DNA from 3 places in the Clavibacter tessellarius genome. Region 3 is predicted to be linked to each of the others. Evidence: riboswitches for the same ligand, from Rfam matches in the RefSeq annotation. Region 3 holds a riboswitch; each other region holds the start of a gene.
The links. Region 3 has a riboswitch for fluoride ahead of glnA (type I glutamate--ammonia ligase). Riboswitches for the same ligand answer to the same signal wherever they lie in the genome.

Region 1 (2,266 bases), on a different replicon from region 3:
AACATGAAGAGTCCGATGAACATGACGATCACAACGGCCCAGATGATGCCAAGGGTCGCGTTCTGCTCTCGGATGGCCGACGCCAGGATGAACCCCTGCACGCTGAACGCGAGGATCGCGGTCCCGATCACGCGGAAGCCTCGCCGTGAGCGGCGCTTAGCTTCTGCAGGGCTGGGGGCGTCGGCCATGACCCGATCTTGGCCGATGGCTAGCGGGTCTGCCAGCGTCCGCCGAGGGATCCCTCCCCGGACCAGCGCGGCGTCGCGCGACGTGCGCTGTGACTTTCGCCGCTTAGTGGCGTCTGATCTTGATCAATCGATGGCGGCCCGGGCTGCGGTGGAGTGCCAGCGACACCCTTAGCCCGCGGCCTACTTCCCCGCCGTCAAGCTGCCGCGTGAGCGCGCGCGCGTGCCGCTGCGGTGCCTAACCGAATGCTGCTGCCCAAGCGCACGTCCGGCACCAACGGGTGGATGAGCCTCTGGGGCAGCAACGGTCGGGAAGTACGTCCTCGCCGCTCTCATGTTCGCCGGCCGCGTCGGTCCGATCGGGCTAGCGTCGGCCCTGGCCATCCGACGGCGGACCCTCCTCTACGAGTGGCCGGCGGATCGCCCCGTCATCGGGTAGCCCGCACCGACGCTGGCGTTCCCGGACCCTTCGCTGTCCCACGGGCCGAGGGGTGGCACACGATTCGATGTGCGGCGCGGGCTACACTCGCGGCGGCGATGGATCCCGCCAGGACGACCCGTCCGAACCGCACCGCTTGCTGATGGTTCCTATCCCACCCGTACGGGTGGTCGCTTGCGGTGCCATCGGTCCTGAGGCGATCACCTGCGCATCGACGCAGAAAGCAGCCAGCGTGTTCACTGACCCCAGCCAAGTCCTGGACTTCATCACGAACACGGACGTCACGTTCCTCGACGTCCGGTTCACTGACCTTCCCGGCGTCCAGCAGCACCTCACGATCCCCGCATCCACGGTCGACGTGAAGTTCTTCACGGAGGGGATCGCCTTCGACGGGTCGTCCATCCGCGGCTTCGCGAGCATCCACGAGTCGGACATGCAGCTCATCCCCGACGTGACGACGGCCTACATCGACCCGTTCCGCATCGAGCGCACCCTCATCATGGTGTTCGACATCTACAACCCCCGCAACGGCGAGATCTACGCCCGCGACCCGCGCCAGGTGGCCAAGAAGGCCGAGAAGTTCCTCGCCGCGTCCGGCATCGCCGACACCGCGTTCTTCGCGCCCGAGGCCGAGTTCTACATCTTCGACGACGTCCGCTACGAGGTGAACCAGCACACGAGCTTCTACTCGGTCGACTCCGAGGAGGGCGCCTGGAACTCGGGCCGCGAGGAGGAGGGCGGCAACCTGGGCAACAAGACGCCCTACAAGGGCGGCTACTTCCCCGTCAGCCCGGTCGACAAGCAGGCCGACCTCCGCGACGACATCAGCCTCAAGCTGATCGACGCCGGCCTCATCCTCGAGCGCGCGCACCACGAGGTGGGCACGGGCGGCCAGGCCGAGATCAACTACCGCTTCGACACCATGGTGCACGCGGCGGACGACATCCTGAAGTTCAAGTACATCGTCAAGAACACGGCCGAGCAGTGGGGCAAGACGGCCACGTTCATGCCGAAGCCGCTGTTCGGCGACAACGGCTCGGGCATGCACACGCACCAGTCGCTCTGGAACGACGGCAAGCCGCTGTTCTACGACGAGGCCGGCTACGGCGGGCTGTCGGACGTCGCGCGCTGGTACATCGGCGGCATCCTCAAGCACGCGCCCGCCATCCTCGCGTTCACGAACCCGACGGTGAACTCGTACCACCGCCTCGTCCCCGGCTTCGAGGCGCCCGTCAACCTCGTGTACTCGGCGGGCAACCGCTCGGCGTCGATCCGCATCCCCATCACGGGCACGAACCCGAAGGCGAAGCGCATCGAGTTCCGCGCGCCCGACGCGTCGAGCAACCCGTACCTCGCGTTCGCCGCGCAGCTCATGGCCGGCATCGACGGCATCAAGAACCGCATCGAGCCGCACGAGCCCGTCGACAAGGACCTCTACGAGCTCCCGCCCGAGGAGGCGAAGAACATCCCGCAGGTGCCCGCGTCGCTCGGAGCCGCCCTCGAGGCGCTCGAGGCCGACCACGAGTTCCTCACGGCCGGCAACGTGTTCACACCCGACCTCATCGAGACGTGGATCGAGTACAAGCGCGAGATGGAGATCAAGCCCCTCGCGCAGCGCCCGCACCCGTTCGAGTTCGAGCTG
Region 2 (2,266 bases), on a different replicon from region 3:
CGTTGCCGGCCGTGAGGAACTCGTGGTCGGCCTCGAGCGCCTCGAGGGCGGCTCCGAGCGACGCGGGCACCTGCGGGATGTTCTTCGCCTCCTCGGGCGGGAGCTCGTAGAGGTCCTTGTCGACGGGCTCGTGCGGCTCGATGCGGTTCTTGATGCCGTCGATGCCGGCCATGAGCTGCGCGGCGAACGCGAGGTACGGGTTGCTCGACGCGTCGGGCGCGCGGAACTCGATGCGCTTCGCCTTCGGGTTCGTGCCCGTGATGGGGATGCGGATCGACGCCGAGCGGTTGCCCGCCGAGTACACGAGGTTGACGGGCGCCTCGAAGCCGGGGACGAGGCGGTGGTACGAGTTCACCGTCGGGTTCGTGAACGCGAGGATGGCGGGCGCGTGCTTGAGGATGCCGCCGATGTACCAGCGCGCGACGTCCGACAGCCCGCCGTAGCCGGCCTCGTCGTAGAACAGCGGCTTGCCGTCGTTCCAGAGCGACTGGTGCGTGTGCATGCCCGAGCCGTTGTCGCCGAACAGCGGCTTCGGCATGAACGTGGCCGTCTTGCCCCACTGCTCGGCCGTGTTCTTGACGATGTACTTGAACTTCAGGATGTCGTCCGCCGCGTGCACCATGGTGTCGAAGCGGTAGTTGATCTCGGCCTGGCCGCCCGTGCCCACCTCGTGGTGCGCGCGCTCGAGGATGAGGCCGGCGTCGATCAGCTTGAGGCTGATGTCGTCGCGGAGGTCGGCCTGCTTGTCGACCGGGCTGACGGGGAAGTAGCCGCCCTTGTAGGGCGTCTTGTTGCCCAGGTTGCCGCCCTCCTCCTCGCGGCCCGAGTTCCAGGCGCCCTCCTCGGAGTCGACCGAGTAGAAGCTCGTGTGCTGGTTCACCTCGTAGCGGACGTCGTCGAAGATGTAGAACTCGGCCTCGGGCGCGAAGAACGCGGTGTCGGCGATGCCGGACGCGGCGAGGAACTTCTCGGCCTTCTTGGCCACCTGGCGCGGGTCGCGGGCGTAGATCTCGCCGTTGCGGGGGTTGTAGATGTCGAACACCATGATGAGGGTGCGCTCGATGCGGAACGGGTCGATGTAGGCCGTCGTCACGTCGGGGATGAGCTGCATGTCCGACTCGTGGATGCTCGCGAAGCCGCGGATGGACGACCCGTCGAAGGCGATCCCCTCCGTGAAGAACTTCACGTCGACCGTGGATGCGGGGATCGTGAGGTGCTGCTGGACGCCGGGAAGGTCAGTGAACCGGACGTCGAGGAACGTGACGTCCGTGTTCGTGATGAAGTCCAGGACTTGGCTGGGGTCAGTGAACACGCTGGCTGCTTTCTGCGTCGATGCGCAGGTGATCGCCTCAGGACCGATGGCACCGCAAGCGACCACCCGTACGGGTGGGATAGGAACCATCAGCAAGCGGTGCGGTTCGGACGGGTCGTCCTGGCGGGATCCATCGCCGCCGCGAGTGTAGCCCGCGCCGCACATCGAATCGTGTGCCACCCCTCGGCCCGTGGGACAGCGAAGGGTCCGGGAACGCCAGCGTCGGTGCGGGCTACCCGATGACGGGGCGATCCGCCGGCCACTCGTAGAGGAGGGTCCGCCGTCGGATGGCCAGGGCCGACGCTAGCCCGATCGGACCGACGCGGCCGGCGAACATGAGAGCGGCGAGGACGTACTTCCCGACCGTTGCTGCCCCAGAGGCTCATCCACCCGTTGGTGCCGGACGTGCGCTTGGGCAGCAGCATTCGGTTAGGCACCGCAGCGGCACGCGCGCGCGCTCACGCGGCAGCTTGACGGCGGGGAAGTAGGCCGCGGGCTAAGGGTGTCGCTGGCACTCCACCGCAGCCCGGGCCGCCATCGATTGATCAAGATCAGACGCCACTAAGCGGCGAAAGTCACACACCTGGTCGGAGAGCGGCAGGGCGGCGCGGAGCTCGCTCTGCACGGTGTCGACGCGGGGCAGGATCAGCGCGGCCGAGACGCCGACGCCGACGACCGCCAGGACGACGACGCCCACGGGGATCCACAGGCGCTTGCGCTTCCACAGCGGGCGGCGCGGCCGGTCGGCGCGGTCGCCGCGATCCGCGCGGCCGGCGCGGGCCGTGCGGTCCCGGCGGTCGGCGCCCTCGGCGGGGTCGCCGGTGATCTCGGGGCCCGTCATCGGTCGCGGTCCCAGGTCACGGCCGGGCGGCCGGCGGGGAACGCGCGGCCGTTGCCGACCGCCGGCCGGGGCTCGGCCACGCCGGCGCCCGCGGCGACGCCCGCGCCGACGAG
Region 3 (2,266 bases):
GCCCACGTCACGACGGACGCTCGGATGCGGAGGGCCAGGGCCGAGTGCGCCGCGAGCTTCGAGCGCTGACCGGTCGCCACAGGGGGCCCGTACGACGCACGCTCGCAGCGTCCGGCAAGGGATCCCTTGAAGGACGCATCCGTGGGCGGCGCGGTGCTCGGTGGCGGGTCACGACCGGCGTCGCTGCCCCGTCAGTTCTTGCCGAGGGCTTCGCGCCCACGGCGCGTTCGCTCGCGGGAGCGCTCGAACATGAAGAGTCCGATGAACATGACGATCACAACGGCCCAGATGATGCCAAGGGTCGCGTTCTGCTCTCGGATGGCCGACGCCAGGATGAACCCCTGCACGCTGAACGCGAGGATCGCGGTCCCGATCACGCGGAAGCCTCGCCGTGAGCGGCGCTTAGCTTCTGCAGGGCTGGGGGCGTCGGCCATGACCCGATCTTGGCCGATGGCTAGCGGGTCTGCCAGCGTCCGCCGAGGGATCCCTCCCCGGACCAGCGCGGCGTCGCGCGACGTGCGCTGTGACTTTCGCCGCTTAGTGGCGTCTGATCTTGATCAATCGATGGCGGCCCGGGCTGCGGTGGAGTGCCAGCGACACCCTTAGCCCGCGGCCTACTTCCCCGCCGTCAAGCTGCCGCGTGAGCGCGCGCGCGTGCCGCTGCGGTGCCTAACCGAATGCTGCTGCCCAAGCGCACGTCCGGCACCAACGGGTGGATGAGCCTCTGGGGCAGCAACGGTCGGGAAGTACGTCCTCGCCGCTCTCATGTTCGCCGGCCGCGTCGGTCCGATCGGGCTAGCGTCGGCCCTGGCCATCCGACGGCGGACCCTCCTCTACGAGTGGCCGGCGGATCGCCCCGTCATCGGGTAGCCCGCACCGACGCTGGCGTTCCCGGACCCTTCGCTGTCCCACGGGCCGAGGGGTGGCACACGATTCGATGTGCGGCGCGGGCTACACTCGCGGCGGCGATGGATCCCGCCAGGACGACCCGTCCGAACCGCACCGCTTGCTGATGGTTCCTATCCCACCCGTACGGGTGGTCGCTTGCGGTGCCATCGGTCCTGAGGCGATCACCTGCGCATCGACGCAGAAAGCAGCCAGCGTGTTCACTGACCCCAGCCAAGTCCTGGACTTCATCACGAACACGGACGTCACGTTCCTCGACGTCCGGTTCACTGACCTTCCCGGCGTCCAGCAGCACCTCACGATCCCCGCATCCACGGTCGACGTGAAGTTCTTCACGGAGGGGATCGCCTTCGACGGGTCGTCCATCCGCGGCTTCGCGAGCATCCACGAGTCGGACATGCAGCTCATCCCCGACGTGACGACGGCCTACATCGACCCGTTCCGCATCGAGCGCACCCTCATCATGGTGTTCGACATCTACAACCCCCGCAACGGCGAGATCTACGCCCGCGACCCGCGCCAGGTGGCCAAGAAGGCCGAGAAGTTCCTCGCCGCGTCCGGCATCGCCGACACCGCGTTCTTCGCGCCCGAGGCCGAGTTCTACATCTTCGACGACGTCCGCTACGAGGTGAACCAGCACACGAGCTTCTACTCGGTCGACTCCGAGGAGGGCGCCTGGAACTCGGGCCGCGAGGAGGAGGGCGGCAACCTGGGCAACAAGACGCCCTACAAGGGCGGCTACTTCCCCGTCAGCCCGGTCGACAAGCAGGCCGACCTCCGCGACGACATCAGCCTCAAGCTGATCGACGCCGGCCTCATCCTCGAGCGCGCGCACCACGAGGTGGGCACGGGCGGCCAGGCCGAGATCAACTACCGCTTCGACACCATGGTGCACGCGGCGGACGACATCCTGAAGTTCAAGTACATCGTCAAGAACACGGCCGAGCAGTGGGGCAAGACGGCCACGTTCATGCCGAAGCCGCTGTTCGGCGACAACGGCTCGGGCATGCACACGCACCAGTCGCTCTGGAACGACGGCAAGCCGCTGTTCTACGACGAGGCCGGCTACGGCGGGCTGTCGGACGTCGCGCGCTGGTACATCGGCGGCATCCTCAAGCACGCGCCCGCCATCCTCGCGTTCACGAACCCGACGGTGAACTCGTACCACCGCCTCGTCCCCGGCTTCGAGGCGCCCGTCAACCTCGTGTACTCGGCGGGCAACCGCTCGGCGTCGATCCGCATCCCCATCACGGGCACGAACCCGAAGGCGAAGCGCATCGAGTTCCGCGCGCCCGACGCGTCGAGCAACCCGTACCTCGCGTTCGCCGCGCAGCTCATGGCCGGCATCGACGGCATCAAG

Region 1: linked by a shared signal. The riboswitch ahead of glnA (type I glutamate--ammonia ligase) and the one ahead of glnA (type I glutamate--ammonia ligase) in region 3 are both predicted to bind fluoride.
Region 2: linked by a shared signal. The riboswitch ahead of glnA (type I glutamate--ammonia ligase) and the one ahead of glnA (type I glutamate--ammonia ligase) in region 3 are both predicted to bind fluoride.

What each region holds. Positions count from the first base shown of each region.
Region 1 covers NZ_CP040790.1:34,584-36,849, forward strand. Annotated here, with positions in the region: gene FGG90_RS15810 (hypothetical protein) at 1-188, opposite strand, end outside; fluoride riboswitch at 710-783, shown strand; gene glnA (type I glutamate--ammonia ligase) at 857-2,266, shown strand, end outside.
Region 2 covers NZ_CP040788.1:3,081,811-3,084,076, forward strand. Annotated here, with positions in the region: gene glnA (type I glutamate--ammonia ligase) at 1-1,312, opposite strand, end outside; fluoride riboswitch at 1,386-1,459, opposite strand; gene FGG90_RS14740 (hypothetical protein) at 1,809-2,153, opposite strand; gene FGG90_RS14745 (O-antigen polymerase) at 2,150-2,266, opposite strand, start outside.
Region 3 covers NZ_CP040789.1:25,967-28,232, forward strand. Annotated here, with positions in the region: gene FGG90_RS15585 (hypothetical protein) at 1-69, shown strand, start outside; gene FGG90_RS15590 (hypothetical protein) at 192-434, opposite strand; fluoride riboswitch at 956-1,029, shown strand; gene glnA (type I glutamate--ammonia ligase) at 1,103-2,266, shown strand, end outside.